DNA from 2 places in the Robiginitalea sp. genome. Region 1 is predicted to be linked to the other one. Evidence: riboswitches for the same ligand, from Rfam matches in the RefSeq annotation. Region 1 holds a riboswitch; the other holds the start of a gene.
What was found. A riboswitch is a leader RNA that binds a small molecule or an ion and turns the genes downstream of it on or off. The one in region 1 is predicted to bind S-adenosylmethionine.
Positions count from the first base shown of each region.

Region 2: another riboswitch for S-adenosylmethionine. It lies ahead of AC3DKS_RS05700 (hypothetical protein); the one in region 1 lies ahead of thrA (bifunctional aspartate kinase/homoserine dehydrogenase I).

Region 1 covers NZ_CEXZKX010000003.1:212,243-224,163, forward strand. Annotated here, with positions in the region: gene AC3DKS_RS06695 (App1 family protein phosphatidate phosphatase) at 1-222, shown strand, start outside; gene AC3DKS_RS06700 (deoxynucleoside kinase) at 371-985, opposite strand; gene metK (methionine adenosyltransferase) at 1,298-2,554, shown strand; SAM riboswitch class I at 2,688-2,822, shown strand; gene thrA (bifunctional aspartate kinase/homoserine dehydrogenase I) at 2,934-6,338, shown strand; gene AC3DKS_RS06715 (trans-sulfuration enzyme family protein) at 6,390-7,568, shown strand; gene AC3DKS_RS06720 (RrF2 family transcriptional regulator) at 7,602-8,009, shown strand; gene AC3DKS_RS06725 (phosphoadenosine phosphosulfate reductase domain-containing protein) at 8,185-8,808, shown strand; gene AC3DKS_RS06730 (HEPN domain-containing protein) at 8,880-10,973, shown strand; gene cobA (uroporphyrinogen-III C-methyltransferase) at 10,963-11,763, shown strand; gene AC3DKS_RS06740 (precorrin-2 dehydrogenase/sirohydrochlorin ferrochelatase family protein) at 11,766-11,921, shown strand, end outside.
Region 2 covers NZ_CEXZKX010000002.1:458,746-470,666, forward strand. Annotated here, with positions in the region: gene AC3DKS_RS05690 (tetratricopeptide repeat-containing sensor histidine kinase) at 1-1,361, shown strand, start outside; gene AC3DKS_RS05695 (response regulator) at 1,376-2,041, shown strand; SAM-I-IV-variant riboswitch at 2,167-2,258, shown strand; gene AC3DKS_RS05700 (hypothetical protein) at 2,228-2,695, shown strand; gene AC3DKS_RS05705 (hypothetical protein) at 2,692-3,132, shown strand; gene AC3DKS_RS05710 (hypothetical protein) at 3,253-6,279, shown strand; gene AC3DKS_RS05715 (DEAD/DEAH box helicase) at 6,284-11,921, shown strand, end outside.

The DNA of each region.
Region 1 (11,921 bases):
ATCCTGATAGGGGACAGCGGGGAGCGGGATGCGGATATCTACCTGGCCATTGCACGGCAGTTTCCGGGGCGGGTACTGGCCATCTACCTGCGCAGTGTGCGGCACACCAAAAGGATGCAGCGCGTCCGGGACCTGATTGCCGAAAACACGCATATTCCCATATTACTGGTGGACCAGTCCGAGGAGGTGATCCGCCATGGGGAGTCGATCGGCATTATTTAGAAAATGTACCCCGGCAAGCAGCGCGGCCAGCGGGAAGTTACGTCTTGCAAAACGCCCGGCGGCAAGTCCCGTCTTGCGGAACGACCAACGCGTAGTTACGCCTTGTGAAAGGGCCTGCGGGCAGATCCGGGCTCGTCGGGGGGCGGAACTAGAACAACCCGTGGATTTCCGCATCGATGCGGTTGATGACCTCCCCGAGGTGTTCCGGGTTGTCCACAAAGTTCAGTTTGTCGACATCGATAATCAGCAACTTGCCTTTTTCATAGCTGTGTACCCAGGCCTCGTAGCGTTCGTTGAGCCGGCTGAGGTAGTCGATGGAAATGGAATTTTCGTATTCCCGCCCCCGGTTGTGGATCTGGTTGACCAGGTTCGGGATGGAACTGCGCAGGTAGATCATCAGGTCCGGCGGCATCACCAGGGTTTCCATCAGTTCGAATAAACTCGTGTAATTCTGGAAATCCCGGTTGGTCATCAGCCCCATCGCATGCAGGTTCGGGGCAAAAATATGGGCGTCCTCGTAGATGGTCCGGTCCTGGATGACGTCCTTCCCGCTTTCGCGGATTCGCAGAATCTGCCGGTACCGGCTGTTGAGGAAGTAGATTTGCAGGTTGAAACTCCACCGCTCCATCTGGGTGTAAAAATCATCCAGGTAGGGGTTGTCCACCACATCTTCAAAATGCGCATCCCACTGATAGTGTTTGGAAAGCAATTTGGTTAGGGTGGTTTTCCCTGCGCCGATGTTGCCGGCAACCGCAATATGCATACGTTTGTTCTTTCGGTTGGTAACGTCTGAAAAGGGCACACAATATACGAAGTATCGCCGGACCCTGAAAGGATGGGGACGCGAATTCGGGGTGCTAAAAACCCGCTCCCGCCGGGTTTCAGATTCCGGCCAATTCATTACCTTTGCGCCATTGTTTTCCAGAGGACAGATTTGACTGATTGCAACCTCTGATCCGGAATTGTGCCGGACCACCAAAAATGCTAAAGCAGTTTGCTCCGCTCTCAGGGCGACAGCCAATGCGCTTTTTGCATCCCCGCGATCCGTCGGCTGTCTCGCATTAAAAACGCGCACATGCCCTATTTATTCACATCCGAATCCGTAAGCGAGGGACATCCCGATAAGGTCGCCGACCAGATCAGCGATGCGCTCCTCGATAATTTCCTCGCCTTTGACGCCGAGAGCAAGGTTGCCTGCGAAACCCTGGTGACCACCGGGCAGGTGGTCCTGGCCGGAGAGGTCAGGAGCCATACCTACGTAGACCTGCAACAGATTACCCGGGAGGTGATCAACGACATCGGCTACACCAAAGGCGCCTACCAGTTCAGCGGGGATTCCTGCGGGGTGATTTCCCTCATCCACGAGCAATCCCAGGAAATCAACCAGGGGGTGGACCGGGGGGATAAAAAACTTCAGGGTGCCGGGGACCAGGGCATGATGTTCGGGTATGCCACCCGGGAGACCGACAATTATATGCCCCTGGCGCTGGACATCGCCAACCGGATCCTTCAGGAGCTCGCCGCGCTTCGCCGGGAATCCGATGCGATTCCGTATCTGCGCCCGGATGCCAAGGCACAGGTAACCATCGAATACTCCGATGACGACCAGCCGCAGCGTATCGATACGATTGTCATCTCCACCCAGCACGACCCGTTTGACCCGGACGACGCCGCAATGCTGGCCCGGATCAAGAAGGACCTGCTGGAAATACTGATTCCCCGGGTAGTGGCCGGCCTGCCAGAACGGTTGCGGGGCCTGTTCGACGAGCGGATCAAATACCATATCAACCCGACGGGTAAATTTGTTATCGGCGGACCCCACGGGGATACGGGCCTCACGGGCCGTAAGATCATCGTGGATACCTACGGGGGCAAAGGTGCCCACGGAGGCGGTGCCTTCAGTGGCAAGGACCCGAGCAAGGTAGACCGAAGTGCGGCTTATGCGGCCCGCCATGCGGCCAAAAACCTGGTGGCAGCCGGGGTGGCCGACGAGATCCTCGTTCAGGTGAGCTATGCCATTGGGGTGGTGGAGCCAACCTCCATCAACGTAACGACCTACGGCACCTCCAGGGTCAATCTCACCGACGGGCAGATCGGGGCGAAAGTTGCCGAACTGTTCGATATGCGGCCCTTTGCCATTGAGGAAAGGCTGAAGCTGCGAAACCCCATCTACCTGGAGACCGCCGCCTACGGACACATGGGCAAAGAACCCCGCGTGGTTACCAAGGTGTTTGAATCCCCGTACAACGGGCGGGTGACCAAGGAGGTGGAACTCTTTACCTGGGAGAAGCTGGACGCCGTGGACGCGGTCAGGGAAGCCTTTGGCCTGTAGCCGGTGGTGTTGGCCCGGGCCAAAGGCATCGGGCTGGGACAAAAAGCTTTGCCCATTAAATTATTCGGCCCGAAATTGGGAATTTCCCTTGTGGCATCCCTATATTTGCCGAGACGTTCACATATATACTGACTCGTTATCAAGAAAGGTGGAGGGACTAGACCCAGTGAAGCCTTGGCAACCCTTCGCACAATCGAAGAAGGTGCTACATTCTAACCCGGACCGGGATCGGGGCCAGCTGGCTGCCGCGGTGCGGGGCAGATAACAACCGGGCGCTGCCCCGCTTCCATTTTCTTTTTAACGCCGACATTTAAAGCAATCCGTATTCCGGATGGGTGCCCAACGGACGCCCCGGACGGAACGGCCTTCAAATAAAACCATGGAAGCATCGCCATTGCAACATATCCAGTTAAACGCCTTTACCACCGAAAAAGGCGTTACCCAGCAGATCGAGCTGTCGTACCAGCTCTTCGGGAGGAAACTCCACACGGCCCCCGTTGTGCTGGTAAACCACGCCCTCACGGGAAATTCCAACGTCGCCGGGCCGGACGGCTGGTGGACGTCCCTGGTGGGCCCGGGCAAGTGCATCGACACGGAGACTTACACGGTACTCTGTTTTAATGTTCCCGGAAACGGCTATGACGGTTTCCTGATAGAGAATTACAAGGATTTTATCGCCGGGGACATTGCACGCATCTTCCTCCTGGGTCTGGAATACCTCGGCATCCACAAGCTCTTTGCCCTGATTGGCGGCTCCCTGGGGGGCGGGATTGCCTGGGAGATGGCAGCTCTGCGCCCGGATTTGGCAACCCACCTGATCCCGGTGGCTTCCGACTGGAAGTCGACAGACTGGCTCATCGCCAATTGCCAGATACAGGAGCAATTCCTGGTAAATTCCTCCCAACCCGTACACGATGCGCGGATGCACGCCATGCTCTGTTACCGGACCCCCGAGTCGTTTAAGCAGCGTTTTCGCCGGAGTACAAACGAGGAGTCCCGGTTGTTCAACGTCGAAAGCTGGCTGCTCCACCACGGCAAGAAGCTGCAGGAACGTTTTCAGCTGGCGGCTTACAAGCTCACCAACCAGCTCCTGAAGACCATCGATATTACAAGGGGTGGGGAAGAGGCCTTCCAGCGGCTCCAGCAAAGCGCCACGCATATCCATATCATCGGGGTGGATTCCGATTTGTTTTTTACGGCTGCCGAAAACAAGGAGACCTATAAACAGCTCGCCCAGGTCAATTCCAATGTCACCTACGGGGAAATCCATTCCGTGCACGGGCACGATGCCTTCCTGATAGAATTCGACCAGATGGAACAGCTGCTGCAGGACGTTTTCGGTGGCACCGGACAGCGTCCCCTGAAGGTGCTGAAGTTCGGCGGGAAATCCCTGGCCAACGGCGAGGGCATTGACCGCGTCCTGGATATCATTTCGGCACGCGTAGCGGAAAAGGAACGCGTAGCGGTGGTGTTGTCCGCACGGGAAAAGGCCACGGACCAGCTCGAAGAACTACTGGAACTGGCCGCGGACGGGAAGGATTACAGCGAGGCTTTCAGCCGTTTCGAAAACTATCAGCGGCACACGTTCTCCAATGTCGGTCTGGGGGATTCCTTTGAAGCAATTGCGAGGCTGCTGGAAGGGGTGCGCCTGTTGGGCGATTACAGCCCGAAGATCAAAGACCAGGTCCTGGCCCAGGGAGAGTTGCTGTCTGCCCGGCTGATAACCAAGCTGTTGATCGGCAGGGGCCTGAACGCCGTACTCGTAGATGCGCGTGAGCTGATCCGTACGGACTCGGGCTTCGGGAACGCCCAGGTACTGGACGAAGTATCCCGGGAAAACGTCAACCGCTTTTTCTCCGGGCTCCAGGCAGACACCGTGGCCGTCGTCACGGGGTTCATCGCATCCAACGCCCTGGGGGAGACCACCACGCTGGGCCGCAATGGGAGCAATTACACGGCTTCCCTGCTGGCCAACTACCTGAACGCATCCGAATTGCAGAATTACACCCATGTCAACGGAATCTACACGGCGAACCCGGACCTGGTCCCCGGCGCCCGGCGCATCGAACAGCTTTCCTATTCGGAGGCCAACGAACTGGCCAATTTCGGGGCGACGATCCTCCATGCCAAAACCATTATTCCGCTCCTGGAGAAGAATATCCCGTTGCGCATCCTAAATACCTTTGACGGGGACGGGGAGGGTACGCTGATCAGCGCCCGGTCCAGCCGGGACGGTATCCGCTCCCTTTCGGTCATCGAGCACGAGGCCCTGATCCACCTGGAGGGACGGGGGCTGCTCGGCAAGGTCGGCGTGGATGCCCGGATTTTCAAGGCGCTCGGACAGAGCGGGATCAATGTGGGGATTATCTCCCAGGGTTCCTCGGAACGGGGTATCGGTCTGGTGGTACGGGCGGATGCGGCGCAGCGCGCCAAGGCAGCGCTCGAAGCGGAGTTCGAGGAGGATTTTCGCAACCAGGACATCACCCGGATCCACATCACTTCGGACGTCTCGGTCATTTCTATCGTGGGGCAGGACCTGAGCACCTTCCACAAACCGTATAATGCGCTGATCCGCAACCAGGTGATCCCCTTGTTGTTCAACAATACAGTGACCGGCAAGAACGTCAGCCTGGTGGTCCGCAAAGCTGATACGCTCAAGGCGCTGAATGTGATGCACGGACAGATTTTCGGGATCAGCAAGAAGATCAACCTGGCGGTGTTCGGCGTGGGGACGGTTGGCAGCACGCTGATGCACCAGCTCCTCGCCTCGGCAGACAAGATCGAGGCGCGCAAAGGCATCCGCCTGAATGTCTTTGCGGTGGCCAACTCCACCCGGCTGTTGCTCGACGAGGCAGGCGTGGGAGCGGACTGGAGTTCCCGCTTGTCCAGCGCCCCGGAGGGTTACCAGCTTACGGAGCTGTTCGACTACGCCCGGTCGCACCACCTGGAGAACCTAGTTGCCGTGGACAATACGGCCAGCGAGGATTTTGTGGCCCGGTATTTCGATTTTGTGGAGAACGGGTTCGACCTGGTTTCCTCCAACAAGGTCGCCAATACGCTGGGATACGATTTCTACAGCCTCCTGAGGGAGGAGCTCGAATCCCATCAGAAGCAGTACCTGTACGAAACAAATGTCGGGGCCGGCCTGCCGCTGATCGACACCATACAGCTCCTGCATCTGTCCGGGGAGAACATTACGCGTATCCGCGGGGTGTTTTCCGGGTCGCTCAGTTATATTTTTAATACCTTTTCCCGGGGAGGAACCTCGTTTTCTGCCTGCGTTCAGGCAGCTTTGGACAAAGGATTTACCGAGCCGGACCCCCGGGAAGACCTCTCGGGCAACGATGTGGGGCGCAAACTCCTTATCCTCGCCCGCGAACTCGACCTGCAGAACGAATTCGGGGATGTATCCATCGAAAACCTGATTCCCAAAGAACTGCGGGGCGGGACCCGGGAGGAATTCCTGGAATCCCTGTCCCAACTCGATGATCACTTCGGGGCCATCCGCGACCGGCAGGAGGCGGGCCATGTACTTCGCTATGTGGGCGACCTGTCCGGCGACTTGCAGCAGGACAAGGGCAACCTGGAGGTGAAGCTGGTATCCGTGCCCGCCGACAGCCCGCTCGGCCAGGTAAAGGATGCGGATTCCCTGATAGAGATTTACACGGAATCCTACGGGAAACGACCCCTGGTGATCCAGGGGGCGGGTGCCGGTGCAGCCGTTACCGCCCGGGGCGTTTTCGGGGACATTCTTCGCATTGCCGAGAAGGGATTTGCAGATTAAAAAACACAGCGGCGCGGGAGCCCCGCCATGAAACCAAAAGAACACCAGGTCATGAAAAAGAGACATCAGCCAGAGACGGAAGCCATCCGTACGCAGATCAACCGGACGGAGTTCCTCGAACACTCCGCACCGCTTTACCTGTCTTCCAGCTTTGTATTTGAGGACGCCGAAGATATGCGGGCGTCTTTTGCCGAGGAAAAGGAGCGGACCATTTACTCCCGCTACTCAAACCCGAATACCTCCGAATGGATTGAGAAAGTTTGCAAGATGGAAGGGGCCGAAGACGGTTTTGCCTTTGCGTCCGGGATGGCCGCGGTATTTTCCACCTTTGCCGCCTTGCTCAACAGCGGCGACCACGTAGTGTCTTCCCGTTCCGTTTTCGGGTCTACCCACACGCTGTTTACGCAGGTTTTCCCCAAGTGGAATATCAGCCATTCCTACTTCCGCTACGACCGTCTGGAGGAGGCCGAGGCGCTCATCCGCCCGGAAACACGGATCCTCTATGCGGAATCGCCTACGAATCCCGGAGTGGATGTGCTGGACCTGGAGGCCCTCGGGCAACTGGCCCGTAAGCACAACCTGCTGCTTGTCATCGACAATTGTTTTGCCACGCCGTACCTCCAGCAGCCCATCCGGTTCGGGGCCGACCTGGTCATTCATTCCGGAACCAAGCTCATGGACGGTCAGGGGCGTGTGCTGGCGGGGATTACCGTGGGCAGCAGGGAACTGATAGACCGGGTATACAGGTTTTCCCGGATTACCGGCCCGGCGCTCTCACCGTTCAATGCCTGGCTCCTGTCCAAGAGCATGGAAACCCTTGCGGTACGGGTAGACCGCCATTGCGAGAATGCGCTGAAAATCGCCGAGTTCCTCTCGTCCCACCCCAAGGTGAACTGGGTGAAATACCCTTTTCTAAAGACCCACCCGCAATATGAACTGGCCAAGAAGCAAATGAAAGCAGGGGGGTGCGTAGTCGCCTTTGAGGTGCAGGGGGGGGTCGATGGCGGTAGGACATTCTTTGACCAGATCGAACTGCTTTCGCTCTCCGCCAACCTGGGGGATACCCGCAGCATCGTCACCCACCCGGCTTCCACCACCCACAGCAAACTGAGCCCGGAAGACCGCCTGGAATCCGGGATAACCGACGGGATGGTGCGAATATCCGTGGGCCTGGAACACCCGGATGATATCTGCGCCGACCTGGGGCAGGCCCTGGATGCCGTAAAATAGGGGAAGTAGGTCTATTTTGCCTATCTTGGTACTATGCTATCCAAGAAAACGAAATACGGGCTCAAGGCGCTCACCTACCTGGCTGCGCAGAAAGACAGGGAACCCGTTCAGATTGCCGAAATCGCCCGGCACGAGAATATTTCCCAGAAGTTCCTCGAAAGCATCCTCCTGACGCTTCGCAAAAACGGATTCCTGGGGTCCAAAAAGGGGAAGGGCGGAGGCTACTACCTGATCAAGGACCCGGGTGAAATCCGGATGACCAGCGTCATGCGGGTACTGGAAGGACCCATCGCCATGGTACCCTGCGTCAGCCTGAATTTTTATGAACCCTGCGACGATTGCCCGGACGAATCTGCCTGCTCGGTCCATAAGCTGATGCTCATGGTGCGCGACAGCGCCCTGGCCGTATACCGGAACCATACGCTGGCCGATTTTGTGTAGACCCGGGGAGCCGCTATGCCCGGGGTTGTCAATTTGGCAACATCCCCCCGAAAATTTTAAAAATCTATTAAAACTATAGGGTAATCATACATTTTATCAAATTTTAACGTTGAGGTTTGGAAAAGAAGTGTAGTTTTGAAATCAAATAGTCTAGTAAGTCAATAGATTTAATACTATGGTTATCTCCGAATCTCAGGTCCGACACCTGAACCAGCAACTGAAAGGCATTCCGCCGGAAGAAATTATTTCCTGGGCCCTGGACCGGGCAAAACGGCCGGTACTCACCACGAATTTCAGGCCGTATGAGGTCGCCATCCTGCATGCCGTAACGGATATCGACCGCCGCGTTCCGGTAATTTGGTGCGACACGGGCTACAATACCCCGCAGACCTACCGGCATGCCGAAGAACTCATTGTCAAACTCCAACTCGATATCCGGCTCTACGTTCCCAAACAGACGGCGGCCCATCGGGATGCCATTATGGGTATCCCCGATATCGAGGACCCCCGCCACGAATTGTTTACCGAACAGGTGAAGTTGGAACCCTTCCGGCGCGCCATGTCGGAACACCGCCCGGACGTGTGGTTCACGAACCTGAGGAAGGGGCAGACGGCACACCGGGACACCCTGGATATCCTGAGCCTGAGCAAGGACGGGATCCTCAAGGTAAGCCCGTTCTATTACTGGAACGACTCGCAGCTGGACGTCTACCTGGCATCCCGAGACCTGCCGAACGAGCATACGTATTTTGACCCGACCAAGGTGCTCGAGAATCGGGAGTGCGGGCTGCACACCTGATTTTGCCTGTTCGTACCTGCCCGGCAGGAATGCGTCTAATAAACTATAAAAACCATAGGAATAATAGATATATGAAAAGCTTTCGCACAGAATTGGAGAACCCGGTGGTTGAGAAGGATATTGTTGAACTGGAACGGAAGATCCGGCAGTTCCGCGAAGGCGAGCTCAATGAGGAGAAGTTCCGAAGCCTCCGGCTGGCCCGCGGCGTTTACGGCCAACGGCAACCCGGGGTGCAGATGGTACGGATCAAACTCCCCTACGGAAAAGTGACTGCGCGGCAACTGCACCGCATTGCCGATGTTTCCGACACCTATTCTACCGGGATCCTCCATATTACCACACGACAGGACATCCAGATCCACTATGTGGACCTGGACCGAACCCCCGAACTGTGGGCGGAACTCGAAAGGGATGCCGTCACGCTTCGGGAAGCATGCGGGAATACGGTCCGCAATGTAACGGCCAGTGAGACCGCGGGGATCGACCCCGGGGAACCTTTCGACGTATCCCCCTATGCGCAGGCGCTTTTCGAATATTTCCTGAGGAACCCGGTAGGGCAGGAGATGGGTCGGAAATTCAAGGTTTCTTTTTCCGCATCGGATGCGGACACCGGGCTTTCCTATATGCACGATCTCGGGTTTATCGCCCGGGTGGAAGCCGGCCGGCGGGGATTCAAAGTCCTGGTTGGGGGCGGCCTGGGTGCCCAGCCGCGCCATGCGGACGTGCTGTACGAATTCCTGCCCCAGGAACAGATTATCCCGTTAATGGAGCGGGTTCTCCGGGTCTTTGACCGGTATGGGGAACGGAAAAGCCGGGCCAAGGCCCGGATGAAATTCCTCATCAGGGATATTGGCCTGGACCGGTTCCGGGAGCTGTTGGCCGAGGAAACCCCCGGGATTCCCGTCAGGGAATATCCCATCGACGCGGAGGCCTATCCGCAACCCCGGCCTGCTTCGACTCCCCCTGATATCCCGGTTCCTGCGGACACGGAGGCCTACCAGGCGTGGAAACGGACCAATACCATCCGGCAGAAGCAGGACGGGTATGTGGCGGTTGGGCTTCGGGTCTTCCTGGGGAATTTCACTACCCGGCAAGCGCGTCAATTGGCCGACCTGGTTGCCAGGTACGCCGCTTCGGAAATCCGGCTCAGCCTCCGCCAGAATATACTGATCCCATTTGTCCGGGAAGCCTGGTTGCCGTATTTCCACAATGAACTCGAAAAAATCGGCCTGGCCCAACCCGGGTACAATACGGCCGCGGACATTACGGCCTGCCCGGGTACGGATACCTGCAACCTGGGGATTGCCAGCAGTACGGGCATCGCGACGGAACTCGAAAGGGTAATTGCAGCGGAATACCCGGACTTTATCCACAACCCGGACGTGGTTATCAAAATCAGCGGGTGCATGAACGCCTGCGGGCAGCACAACATGGCTCATATCGGTTTCCAGGGCATGTCGGTTCGTACCCGCGACAAACGGGTGGCACCGGCCCTACAGGTATTGCTGGGAGGCGGCAACCGCGGCGGGGGTGAAGGGATTTTCGCCGACAAGGTGATCAAAATCCCGTCCAAGCGGGGTCCCCAGGCGCTGCGCATTATCCTGGACGATTACCTGGAAAACGGCGGCGGCCAACCCTACGATCGCTATTACCAGGAACAGGGGCAGCATTACTTTTACGACAAGCTCAAGCCGCTTTCCGATGTTTCCGACCTGACCCCGGAAGATTTTATCGATTGGGGCACTGATAAAAAGTACGAGAAGGCGATCGGCATAGGGGAATGTGCCGGGGTGGTCATCGACCTGATTTCCACCTTGCTGCTCGAAGCGGAAGAGAAATTGGAGGACGCGCAAAAGGCCCTGGAAGCGGGCAAATGGGCCGCTTCTATCTACTATGCCTACAGTGCGCAAATCCACGCAGCCAAGGCACTGCTCACTTCCGAGGACGTCGCGGTAAATTCCCATGCGGCCATCCTGAAAGATTTTGACACCCATTTTATCGACCAGCCGCGCGGATTCGGGAACGATTCGTTTCGACAGGCCGTATTGCGGATGAACCGCCATGCGCCGGACGCCGGCTTTGCAAGGGAATACCTGGAACAGGCGCGCAACTTCCTCTCCGAAGCTTCAGCCTTCCGACAAAAAGAACTCAGCCATGCGTCCTGAAGGTATATTAACGGTTATCGGCGCCGGGCCCGGCGACCCGGAACTCATTACGCTCAAGGCCCTGCGGGCCTTGGAACGGGCGGATGTTGTGCTCTACGATGCACTGGTGGCCAGGGAGTTGCTCGAATACGCCCGAGGGGCCGAATGCATCTTTGTCGGGAAGCGTAAAGGCTGCGTGGCTTATCGGCAACCCCAGATCAACGACCTGATCGTCGCCCGGGGCAATGGCGGCAAGCACGTGGTCCGTCTCAAAGGCGGTGACCCGTTTGTATTCGGACGCGGGGCCGAGGAAATGGCCCATGCAGCTGCCCACGGGATGGAAGTCGCCGTGATTCCGGGGATTTCCTCCGGCCTGGCCGTTCCCGCCAGCCAGCACATCCCGGTTACCCTCCGCGGTATTGCCGAGAGTTTCTGGGTTATAACAGGCACCACCCGGGAGCACGCGCTCAGTGAGGACGTAGCCCTGGCGGCCCGATCGTCGGCCACCGTGGTGATCCTCATGGGCATGTCCAAACTCCCTGAAATAACCGCGCTTTTCCGTGAGAACGGCAAGGGAGGGACCCCGGCAGCGGTCATCCAGGAAGGGACCACCCAGGGCGAACGGATTGCCCTGGGGACTGTGGATACCATTGCAGGGGAAGTCTCGCGCCTCGGGCTGACAAACCCGGCGATCATCCTGATCGGAGAAACCGTGCGCCACCGGGAAGGCACCTGGTCTGCGCGCGTCGAGCCCCGGCAGGTATCCCATCCGGTTAAAGCGGCATTTACGAACCCATTGGAAACCGCGTAATCATGGAACGAAATAATCTGTACCCCATATTCCTGAAATGCAGGGCGCTGGATATCCTCATTGTCGGCGGCGGATATGTGGCCGAGGAAAAATTGTATTTCCTGACCAAGTCCAGCCCGGACGCCCAGGTAACCCTGGTGGCCCCGTTTTTCAGGGAG
Region 2 (11,921 bases), on a different contig from region 1:
TCTACAATGCCCTGGCCATAGCCACCAAGGAATTGCGCAACTACCCGGAGGCGCTTGCCTGGTATGAGAAAAGCCTGGAACTGCAACCAGACGGGGAGGCAGCCCTGAACATCCGCCACAATGTGGCCGTGGTGCTTACCCATATGGATTCCCTTCAGGCAGCCCGGGCCCTGAGCCGTGAGCTCGCCGGGGACAGCCTGTTAAACGATCCCGAAAACGCCCGGCTCCGCGCCCGGATCATCGACCAGCTGGGGCATATCCAGGGAAGGCTTAATCTGCCCGGGGCCGAGGAAAACCTGCAAACGGCCCTGAATATCCGGCAAAAACTCGCGTACACCCAGGGGGTCCTTAGCAGCTACCTGCACCTGGGGGAATTCTACCGGGAGCGGAGCCCGGCCCGGGCCCGGGAGATGGCGCAGGCGGCCTACCATATCGCCCGGGAACTGGAAAACCCGAACGACCGGCTTACCAGCCTGGCGCTGCTCATTGACGTGGTTCCGAACCCGGCCGGCTATGCCCGCGCCTATACCCGCCTCTCGGACAGCCTGCAGCAGGTGCGGCGGCAGACAAAGGACCAATTTGCGAAGGTCCGCTATGAATCGGAGAAAAACCTGCGAAACTACCTGATTGCCCGGCGGGAGGCCAGTGAAAATTCCCTGCAGTTGGAGCGGTCGCAAAACCGGAACCTGTTGCTCCTGAGTTTTGTGGGGCTCCTGTTGATCTCCGGGCTTTTTATCTATCGCTACCTGCGGCTGCGCCACCGCAAACGGGAGATCCAGGCGGTGTACGCCACCGAAAGCCGCATCTCCAAAAAGGTCCACGACGAACTGGCCAACGACATCTTTAACCTGTTGAATGCGGCCGTGGCCTTCCCCCGGAAAAACCGGGAGGAGCTCCAGGATTTTGTAAACCGCCTGGACCAGCTCTACCAAAAATCCCGGGAGATTTCCCGGGACAGCGCCGAGATTCCAACGGGTCCGAAATTCAAAACCGTGCTCAGCTCGCTTATCGAGATCTACTCGTCCGAGACGGTGCGCATCATCACCCAGGGGTTTGAATCGATTCCCTGGGAGGCCATTTCGCCAGACAAACAGGTGAATATCTACCGCGCCCTGCAGGAAATCCTGGTGAACATGAAAAAGCACAGCGGGGCCACGCTGGTGCTGCTGGAATTCCGGCAGGAGAAGAAAAGCCTGACCATCCGCTACAAGGATAACGGGGTGGGCTTCCCGGAAGAAGCGCCCTTACGACAGGGCGGCCTGGCGAATACGGGAAACCGTATTGAGGCGCTGGGCGGAAGGATTACTTTTGAGACAAGCGTTCCACAGGGGGTGGTGATTTTACTGACCCTTCCCGTTTAATAGTGCTTGCAGCTATGTTTAAAAAAGTACTGGTAGTAGAGGATATCGATTCCATCAACATTGGGCTTACCAAGACCCTTGGGGAAGCTTTTGACTTCGACATTGACCACGCCAAGTTTTGCGACAAGGCGAGCCTGAAGATCACCAAGGCGCTGCTGGACAAGGAGCCCTACGACCTGCTGATCACGGACCTGTCCTTTAAATCCAACGGGCAGGAGGGAAAGATCCAAAGCGGGGAAGACCTCATCCGGGAGGTCCGCGCCAAACAGCCCAACCTGAAGACGATTATCTACTCCATCGAAGACCGCCCCTTTAAACTCAAGGAATTCATTACGGACCTCAAGGTAGACGGGTACGTGCTCAAGGGCCGGAACAGTTCCCGGGAAATGGTGGAAGCCATCAAAGAGGTGGCTGCCGGCACGCTGTATGTGTCTCAGGACATCATGCAGTCCATCCACACGTCCCCCACCCTGGAAATCGACGACTTTGACCTGGAACTCCTCAGGGAACTCGCCGACGGTTTCTCCCAACAGGAAATTTCAAAGCACTTCCAAACCCGGGGGATTACCCCTGCTTCCCTAAGCAGCATCGAAAAACGCATCAACCGCCTGAAGGACTACTTTATGGCCCGCAACACCACCCATCTGGTGGCCCTGGCGAAGGATATGGGGTTGGTGTGAAACTACAACCTATGAAATAGATTAAATGATTCTTTGAATTCGCGTTTAATCTTTGAATCAGGATGAGTCGTAATTGGATTAAACCAAAACCATAAGACGAATTTTGTATATTCCCTCTAATAATATGAAGGCATCAGGAACGCTAAGGCGCGTACCAACCGAGCATAAAAGCCACGGTGGTTCAGAATGCGGACGATCGTCAAAAAAACACCCCCTTGCCAGTCGTTTCTGTGGAGTATTTATCAACAAAGAGACATGATAACGATTGAAACGAGCAAAAAACTCAAGGTGAGGTTTACAACACTTGTGCTTCGAATTCAAAGTATCCTAGAACATCACAATGCATTTCGGATCTACAACGTAATCCATCAGCCGTTTTGGGGAGTGCAAAACAAGGAATTATTCCTTCAACACGAAATGTGTTGGCCGCCGCCCGAATTGAAAAAACAGATTGAACAATTGCTTCTTCCCCTCGGGATGAAGGAACTGCAGGATTTTGTCCTGATTCAGGATGTCCCCTATGACTACCTCTATTCCGGCCGAATACTGCCTGGCACAGAAAATTGTGACTGGCTCGAATCCGAAGTTACAAGGGAAGGTTGTTATGTGTGGCTGAAACCAACCTGTGATACCCCGATAAAAATTGGGTTATGACAAAGGTTCAAGAACTCTTCCTCGAATTTTCTGCCTCGTTGGAATCCATAAGCGACCGGGAGCTCATTTCTAAATTTAATCGGCAAATAGGTAACGGCGGCTGGGGGATTGCGCGTTCAGCGTACCTAGCAGCCCTACGCAGTCAATTGGATAAACGGAAAATCGACTATTCTGCAATAGGGAACGACAAGACCTTAAGCTATAAACACCATGTTTTCTTAGTCGACAAAAAGCTTTTTCTGCTCGATTCGCTGCCAAATAAAAATCTCTTGGACATAATCTGCGTACTACTCGACCGGGTTAATGTAAAAATGAAAGGGGTGCGAATTATTGAAGTGTCTAAAAACGAACTCAGAATTGAAATGAAGGTGTTTCCTTTTAAAGCCAGATTAACATCCAAAGAACTTGCTGGGATGGGTAGTAATATCAATGATTGATCATTAGACACTTTGAAAATGGACAATGCGAATGCTTTTTAGGAGCTATGTGGCACCACTGCATAGTTCCTTAGATCTTTATGCCACAAAATTTCTACAATTTCAACTAGCGTAAGCTTTATGAAAACAGGTGGGTTTCTTTCTATATTACACAATCGAGGTTTAGCAAAACATGATGGCCGTCCTCTTTGGAGGTATTCTATAACTGATGAGGAGCAGAACTCACTTTTAAAGGAACTGAGGTATTCCTCACCACAAACATTAGATCCGAGGGACGTTACCTTATACTATGCCGAATGGTGGAGAACGAATTATAATGGTGGGATTCCCAGCAAGAAAGAGATATTCAATTCGGTAAACGGAAACATTAAATATAACTACAACGCCAATGAATTTTACCAGCTGGCTAGGACAGGTGCAGTAATGCTAGGAATAAAATGGCTATCCAAGCAGAACACCCTCTACTTTAGAACCTTACTTCTACAGGGAGGACTTCCCTTAAAGCACATCTCAGAAAATCAAAGTAAGTACCAGAATTTCCTCTTGGCTGTTTTGGAAGAACAGCCCGAAACGATTGAGGATTTCATTTTTAATTCGTACATCACAGACCTTCTACCAAAATCCAGTCAGAATGAAATTATTTATGAAAGCTGCTTTGAAATTGTAAAATCTCTCCTAAATGATGAAGGCACTTATGATGAGTTACTTCAATCCAGTGAAGCTCTTTCACAGATATCAAAAGAGCTCTTAATTAGAAAGAGCGCGCTTAAAAGGAAAGCGCGCCTGTCAAAACCAAAAAACTATTGGCTGTTAACCATAAAAGAGGATAGATCTTCTATTCATTTAATAATTGGGCTTGGCGACATTTATAGACCTGATTCCCTGAGTAATATTCTTGGATTTGAAGTAACTGAACAGGAATATCAATTTTATCTGGATGATATACTAATATGCATTTTCAGAAGGCTGCTAAATGGAAACTATAAAACGGATTGGTACCAACAGCAAACATTACAATGGGATGGCGAGAGTATTTTTCCAAACACGTATGTATTTGAGCATGGAAAGAAAATTCAAATTCCAGATTTCATTCAAACTGTTCCCGATTTAAGTGAACCCACTTTGTGGACAAGACATGCTGAATATGAGTGGCGTCTTGTTAAAGGAAATGGGGCTCCCAATAAAGAAGGTGCTTTACTATATCCCCAAAAATGGAAAAGTGATACTCCTGATAAACAAATAACACTGCATAGCAAAGAGTTATCATGGTTGGTTTTTGAAGGTAAAGCTGAAATAGAATTCAATGGGCAGCAGATGCATTATTTTAGCGACGTATCCTCTTTTGATTGGACCATAGAAACCCAAAAGCCTTCATGGATAATGAAGGCCAATATGCCCGTGGTACAGAAAAAACCTAGAATCACTGTTTATGATGTGAACAACAAAAAACTACCTGATTCGAAGTTCAAGGTTTGGCTGAAAAAAAGAGGATTGCACGGAGATTGGAGAGAACTTTCAGAATTGAGAAGTATTCCTGCAGGCTGTATTGATATTAAAATTGAAAAGGACGGGCTTACCGGGCAGGATCAATTTTTTAACATTGGAAATCTCCAGTTTTCCAGAACGAAAAAAACAATCAACCGGGCAGAAATTCAGATAAACAACCCTGATTCATTTGAAATTAGACTTGAGGAATCCCCCATTTTAGAAATCGAACAATTAGGATCAAAGTATTACTTACAAGTAAAAACTGAACATTCAAAAATTCCAAAGGGGATCATGGGTTCTGTCGGTTATAGTTTCCAGAAGAAGTTGAATTTTGAAATCATGTCTCCTTTCGAAGGTATGACCTTAACGGATAATGAAGGAGAAATTATTTCGGAAAATGAGAACCTGTCTCTTGGAAATTTATATGGGCTAAGGGTGTTAAGCACTCCCAATTCAGACACTATCCTTAGAATTAAAAACAGGTTAAAACCTGATGTGATAATCACAAAAGAAATATTTGAGTCCACATATCCACTAATCTCTCTAAAAGAAGAAATTTCCAGGTTATACTATTTATCGGATGCCATGGATTATAAGAACCGAGTACTCTTGGAAATAGTCGAAGGAAGAAACTCAAAAGCCTACCACCTTTCTGGTTTTAGTCATACGCTGGATGTAAAAGAACAATTTCAGAATCGCGTCTGCTTATACGATTCACAAGATGAATTAGAGCTGTTTGCAATCCCCCTCAATGTGCCACCAGATTCTATTGAAGTAATTCCCTTGGTTAGAGAAGAGTACATTTACACGATCCCGTCGACAGATTTGACCAATCAGTTCATTGTGATTTCAGCAATTCAGGATGGTAAACAGTTGATGCCGCGATTCGTTAATACGGACGAAAACTATGTAAGCGAGAGCCGGGAAGTACGAATTGAAAATTATCATAACGAGCTGTCAAACTCAGGGTTGGATGATAACATTTGGAAAGAAATACTGGCCTACTTCAATATATGCACTAATAATGATTTACCGTTTTCCACATTAGATCAACTCAGAGCGATTTCAAGAAGCTCCAAAGTAGCTGCAAGGGCTTTTTTCTATTTAGGAGTGCACCAACTAGATACTGATTACTACGTTCAAAAAGTGATTCCTGAATTCGAAAAGGATTTAGGTTTTCAATTTCATTGGATTGAAAGGAGCGATTGGCATGCTGCATTAAATGAAATCAATGATCATTTTAAAAATCAATACTTTGAGGAAATCGTCCTTTTACTTTCTTCTTACATGCAAGAGAATAAAATGGTCGAATTGTTTCAGTTTTTAAATGGAGGATCCATACATGCTATAGGGATCTATAATACCGATATTTCAGCTCTAAGGGCAAAACTTGGCGAGCGTGTGCTCAAGGAACTTCCCAGAAGAAGCCCTAGAATTACACAGAATTATGGAATACCTATCGATCAACACAAACAAGTAAAGTTGTTGTTACAATCTGCCGTTTCAGTGGCTGAATCAATACTAGGAGTCCAAGAAGATTATCCAATTTGGGGAGGAGATGACTTAAGAGAGGCTATTCGCAGAAACATTCAGTACAGTCATTTTTTGAATCCTGAATTTCATATCAAGACTATTCTTCACGTCCTCCAGAATCGATAAAACTATGAACTTTAAGGAATTTTATACCAAAACAGAGAATAGACTAACCGATGCCATTTTATCCCTCTGGGCCACCGGGGATAAGGCAATGCAAGATTATTATAGGTTCTTATTGTCCAAGGAACCTATCTTATCAGACGTGGTATTTCAGAATACCTTCCCCTGGGAGCAGGTAAATTCAACTTTTGGTGAAGCCCAATCCATCTTTACTCCCGAATTTATAGAGGCGTTGGATTCGATATCCGATGAGCAACTACGATTCCCTAAATCGAGACATCCCTACAAACACCAGGTTAATAGTTGGAACTCCTTATTGAATCAAAATAAATCTATAGCAGTAACAACGGGAACGGGATCCGGTAAAACGGAATGCTTTATGCTACCGGTACTTCAGGATTTGCATGAAAACTGCAGAAACCAAAATGCAGTTAATGCGATATTCTTATATCCCTTGAATGCCTTGATTGCTAGTCAAAGAAAACGTATGCATGCCTGGTGTTCGGCCTTGGACGGCATTCATTATGCTCTTTTAACGGGAGATACTCCAAATAAAGCAAGTAGCAAGGAAAACAAGGACAAAGCCCTACCTGAGCTTATTTCTCGCGAACAAATTAGGGGTACCCCGCCGCAGATTCTCTTTACCAACCCCACCATGTTAGAGTATCTGCTGGTAAGGAATGCGGATGCACCCATTCTTGAAAAATCCAGAGGTGCCTTAAGATGGATCCTTCTAGATGAAGCACATACGCTTACCGGTTCCAAAGCTGCAGAAATTGCCTTATTAATACGAAGGGTAATCACAGCATTTGATGTTGACATTAATAATGTAAGATTCGCTCTTACTTCTGCAACAGTGGGTGATGGAAACTCCGATAAACTGAAGAAATTCATGGCCGATTTATGCGGCATTGATCAGGATCAAATTGCAATAATTGAAGGAAAAAGAATTAATGCGGGGCTCTCAGAAAGGAACAATCCTCATATATCGGAAATCCTGTCTCCAAAAAAAATCAATCGTTTAAGAAATAAACTCCTGAACTCTGTCGGTTTAACTCAATCTGAAATCGGGAAGATTTTGAACATCCCCGATCGAGATGATCAATTAGAAATTATTGATTTACTGGCAGATCAAAGAGTTGATGGCGAAAATTTACTTCCGGTCCGAGGGCATTTTTTTACTCGAGGAATAGGGGGGGTATATGTGTGTACCAATACAAAATGTAAACACCATGGAGACCACAAACCTGAAATAGCCATTGGAACCATGTATACCGTTGCTGGCAAAAAATGCGAATGTGGTTACCCTCTCTTAGAATTAGTTTCCTGTAGGAGTTGTGGCAGCCTGATGCTAGAAGGGGAACGTATACGTGCAATTAATGGCGTAGATAAGGTAATCCAAAAGACCAGCGTTGGATTTGAAGCTTTTCATATTGAAGAGGAAGAAAATGAAGAAATCGAACCGGAGGTATCGGACAGAAACGTAGTACGATTTATTAGAAATCTTGAAAATCAAAATCCCAGAAACAGAGAATTAATTCCATGTACGATAAATGAAAGTGGGAATATAGTCAATGGACACGATTTTCTAATAACAGATAATTCACAGTGTCCACATTGTGCTAATCCAAACCACTTCCCAATTCATTTCAGAATATCTTCTGCCTTTACAAATAGAATTTTATCAGATATCGTCCTGGACCAAACAAGCACGGAAAAAGCTAGCACCAGGACACTCTATGACGGCAGAAAATACATCTCCTTTACCGATAGCAGACAGGGTACTGCCAAAATTGCGGCTTTAATTAATATTGATAGTGAGAGTGATTGGGTTAGATACTACACGTATCATTACTTGCTTAAAAAAGTAAAAGATAAAACCTCAAAAAGAAGTCAAAAGGAACTCCAGGAAGAAAGAGTCTTTTATGAAAAACAGCTTCAAGAGGCACCTCCTTTTCTAAAAAAAGAAATTGAATCCAAGTTGAATGGAGTTTTGGAAAAACTCTCTGCTGAAGGAGGTGTTTCCCTATCCGACAGTCGGACCTCATGGAAAGAACTCATTGATTTCATCAAAGTAAAGGATGATTTTAAAACACTATTTAAAAAGGCTGCCAAAGGAGACAATTTGGTAATACAAGGTGAAGCATATGCCAACGCCTTATTATTTGACCAATTTGCTCGAAGACTTCCTAGAGAAAGATCACTTGAAAATTTGGGATTGGTGAATATTGTATACCCGTCACTTGATAGTGTTCAAAGACCACAAATAGTTGAGTCTTTAGACATCTCTTTAGATGAGTGGAAAACGTTATTAAAAATTGGAGCGGATTATATTTTACGATATCGCTTTCATTTCTTCTTTGATGATACCTTACGGCCTTTTACCTCCAAATTTTATCGCTCATTCTCAATTTTTCCTTCCAATAATGAAATAGAAAATGCACGACGATGGGTTCAATATAATCCGAACTCTTCAACCCAGTCTCGGTTAGTACTATTAATTTGTGCTGGTTTAGGGTGGCATAACAAGGATGATATTACCAATGGGCAAGAAGATATGCTCCAAGAACTTTTGGAAAGACTATGGCGGACATTACAAGAGAAAGTGCTCACTGCAGATGGTGCCGGTTACAAGCTCGATTTACTTGAGAGTACGCAAATAGAACTAGCGGGAAAAGAGTATTTGTGCCCTGTCACCCATAGATTGCTTGACAAGGTATTTAGAGGTTATTCTCCTTGGGTTAAAGGAAATCTAAGTGAAGAGAATATAACTACGTATCGCATCGATGAAAGCAAAACCTATCAATTCCCATTGTATGATTATCCGTTTCATTTAAATGAAGAAAACACGCTAATCTCAAAAGACTTGGTTGAATCCTGGTTAGAAATAAACAGTCAAGGAGCAAGGGATTTAGGATTATGGAATAACCTACATGAGCGCATTTTTGATTACGAAAAGCTCTATCTATCTGGGGAGCATTCGGCACAACAAGATAAAAATCGACTGAATCAATTAGAGGAACAATTTGAGAAAGGTGAAATAAATATTTTAAGTTGTTCTACAACCATGGAGATGGGGGTTGATATCGGAGGTATCTCAGCGGTAGTCATGAGCAATGTTCCTCCGATGCCAGCTAACTATTTACAAAGAGCCGGACGTGCCGGCAGAAGGGCCGAAAATAAATCTTTGGCCTTGACGTTTTGTGCTCCAAATCCTATTGGAATGCAGGCCATGGGGAATCCAAAATGGGCCCTAGAACACAAAATAGCACCTCCCATATTGGCATTTGACAGCAAAAACATTGTTGAACGCCATGTTAATTCGCTTTTATTTGGCATCTATATAAGGCAAGATTTAAATCAGAATAGGGGGTTAAATATTAAAGAGAACATTGAGCGGTTCTTTATTGAGGGAACCCCTACTATTGGGGAATCATTCTTGAATTGGATAGAAAATATCAATGTGGAGAATTTTGAAAACGCCCTAAAACACCTTGTTAAAGAAACTCCATACTCAAATCACAGTTCTCAAGCACTGGTCCAAATGGTTAGAGAAAACTTTCAAAAAATAACCGTTAGGATACGAAATCAGAGAGAGTCCTTTGATCGAAAATTAGAGGAACTGGAAAATGAATTTGGAGAAAATAGTCCCGCCTATAAGGCCGTCAGTTATCGAAAAGGACAGTTCCTGCAAAAATTCATACTCAGTTATCTTGCTGAAGAAGGATTTTTACCCAATGCAGGGCTTCCTACCGGAATCGTTGAATTCGAAAAGGTTACTCTTTCTGATCTACGAAGGGCAAATCAAAATAGGTTTAGATCAAACCCAAGTTATCCGCTAACAAGAGCTTTAACCGAGTTTGCTCCTGGAAACAATATTCTTATAGATGGCCTTAACTATACTTCATCTGGAATAATCCTAAAGAATACTTATGGGGAATCAACTCAACGAACCATCATTCAAGCCTGTAGGAACTGCGGCTATCAACGAACAGTAGATTTTGGTAGAGTTACTGAGAACTGTCCTAGATGCGGCCATCAAAATTCCTTTGTTGGCGTGGATTTGGAGAATCATAGAGGAAGTTATACAGAGCTCGTGGAGCCAGCTGGCTTCTCAATTGATCTATTTGCCACACCCACCAGAGTAATTTCAGAAAGGACCAGACCACAATACTTGGAACCTTTGCTCTTAAACATAGAGCCATGGGATTCTGAACAAAACGGGTATCTAGATTTCCGATCGAGCTCCAATGAGCAGGAAACTCAAATTTTGTTTTACAACACAGGAGATGGTGAGGGATATAGTCTTTGCTTGGATTGCGGAAGAGTAGAAACGTCAACTGAACGACTAAACGGACATAGACGGTTAAGAGGCGGTAGCGATAGAAATGGTGAAAGCACATGTACTGCACAGAATATTCGTGAGCACATTATTCTCGGAAGCAAATTCAAAACCGACTTTACTGAAATCCGATTAAGGAATTCAGATGGTTCTTTTGTGGATAACAAACGGCTTGCGTATTCATTAGGAGTCATTTTTACGAAATCACTGGCTAGTTATTTGGCTATAGAGGAATCTGAATTAGGCTTTGGAATTAAGCAATACAGAGGTTATCGTACTATTTTTATTTACGATACTGCAAAAGGTGGAGCTGGTTATGCCTCCCAATTTAGCATCTATACGAAGGAAATCCTGGAGCAGTCGCTTGAAAAATTGGATGGCTGTAATTGTCAAAATGCATGTACAAGATGCTTAATTGACAGAAGTAGTCAGTGGCATATTGAGGACTTGGATAGATTTTTGGCTATTGATTGGCTGAGAGCTGCCTTAGATAGCCAGATACCTGCAGAACTCGAAACCGAAGATGCCAGGATCAATACCATATTTGGATCCTTATACGATGAAATTAAGCGTATGAATTACCATTATGGTATTAAACAATTAAATGTTCATATAAATTGTGCAATAGCCACATGGGATATTGAAAACTTGGACTGGCTGGAAAACCTAAAAAAAGAGGGTATTCAAATCAATCTTGTTGTTGAAGGTAAAATCGATTTTAAAAATAATCAGGAACTCCTTTCCATGCACCTTCTCTCATATAATTATAGATTAAAACAGGGTGTTTCAAGAAAGCTATTAAATTATCCTATTCATTTAGCTTTAACGCTTGAGAATGGAACCAAGCTCGGGTATATCACTAAGGATGAATATGTAAACCTTGGTCCTGATTGGGCACATGGAGCTAGAGAATCCGTATTTAAGATTGAAGATATCGATTGGATTGACTATGAGGAATTGAAACTGCCAAGTTTTGAATCTGCGAATCTATTTGAATCTAGAATTAGTACCATTCCAAAAAACAGTCAGAGTAATGATCTGGCTAAAATCATGTCAAATAATCTAAATAATGAGCATGATTTCCTTCAAAAAATCCAAGGGCGCTCATTTAAGGTTTCTTACATAGATAAATACAATCAATCGGAATTTTCAATGCGCTTGATGCTGCAATTCATTGACCAAATACAAAAAATTTGGCCTATATCCATATCTGAACTGGAAGTAAAGCTAGACAGAAGAAACTTTAGAAGTCCTTCCTTTCCTAGATACATCATTCATAATTACAAAGAGTTTGAAGATTATG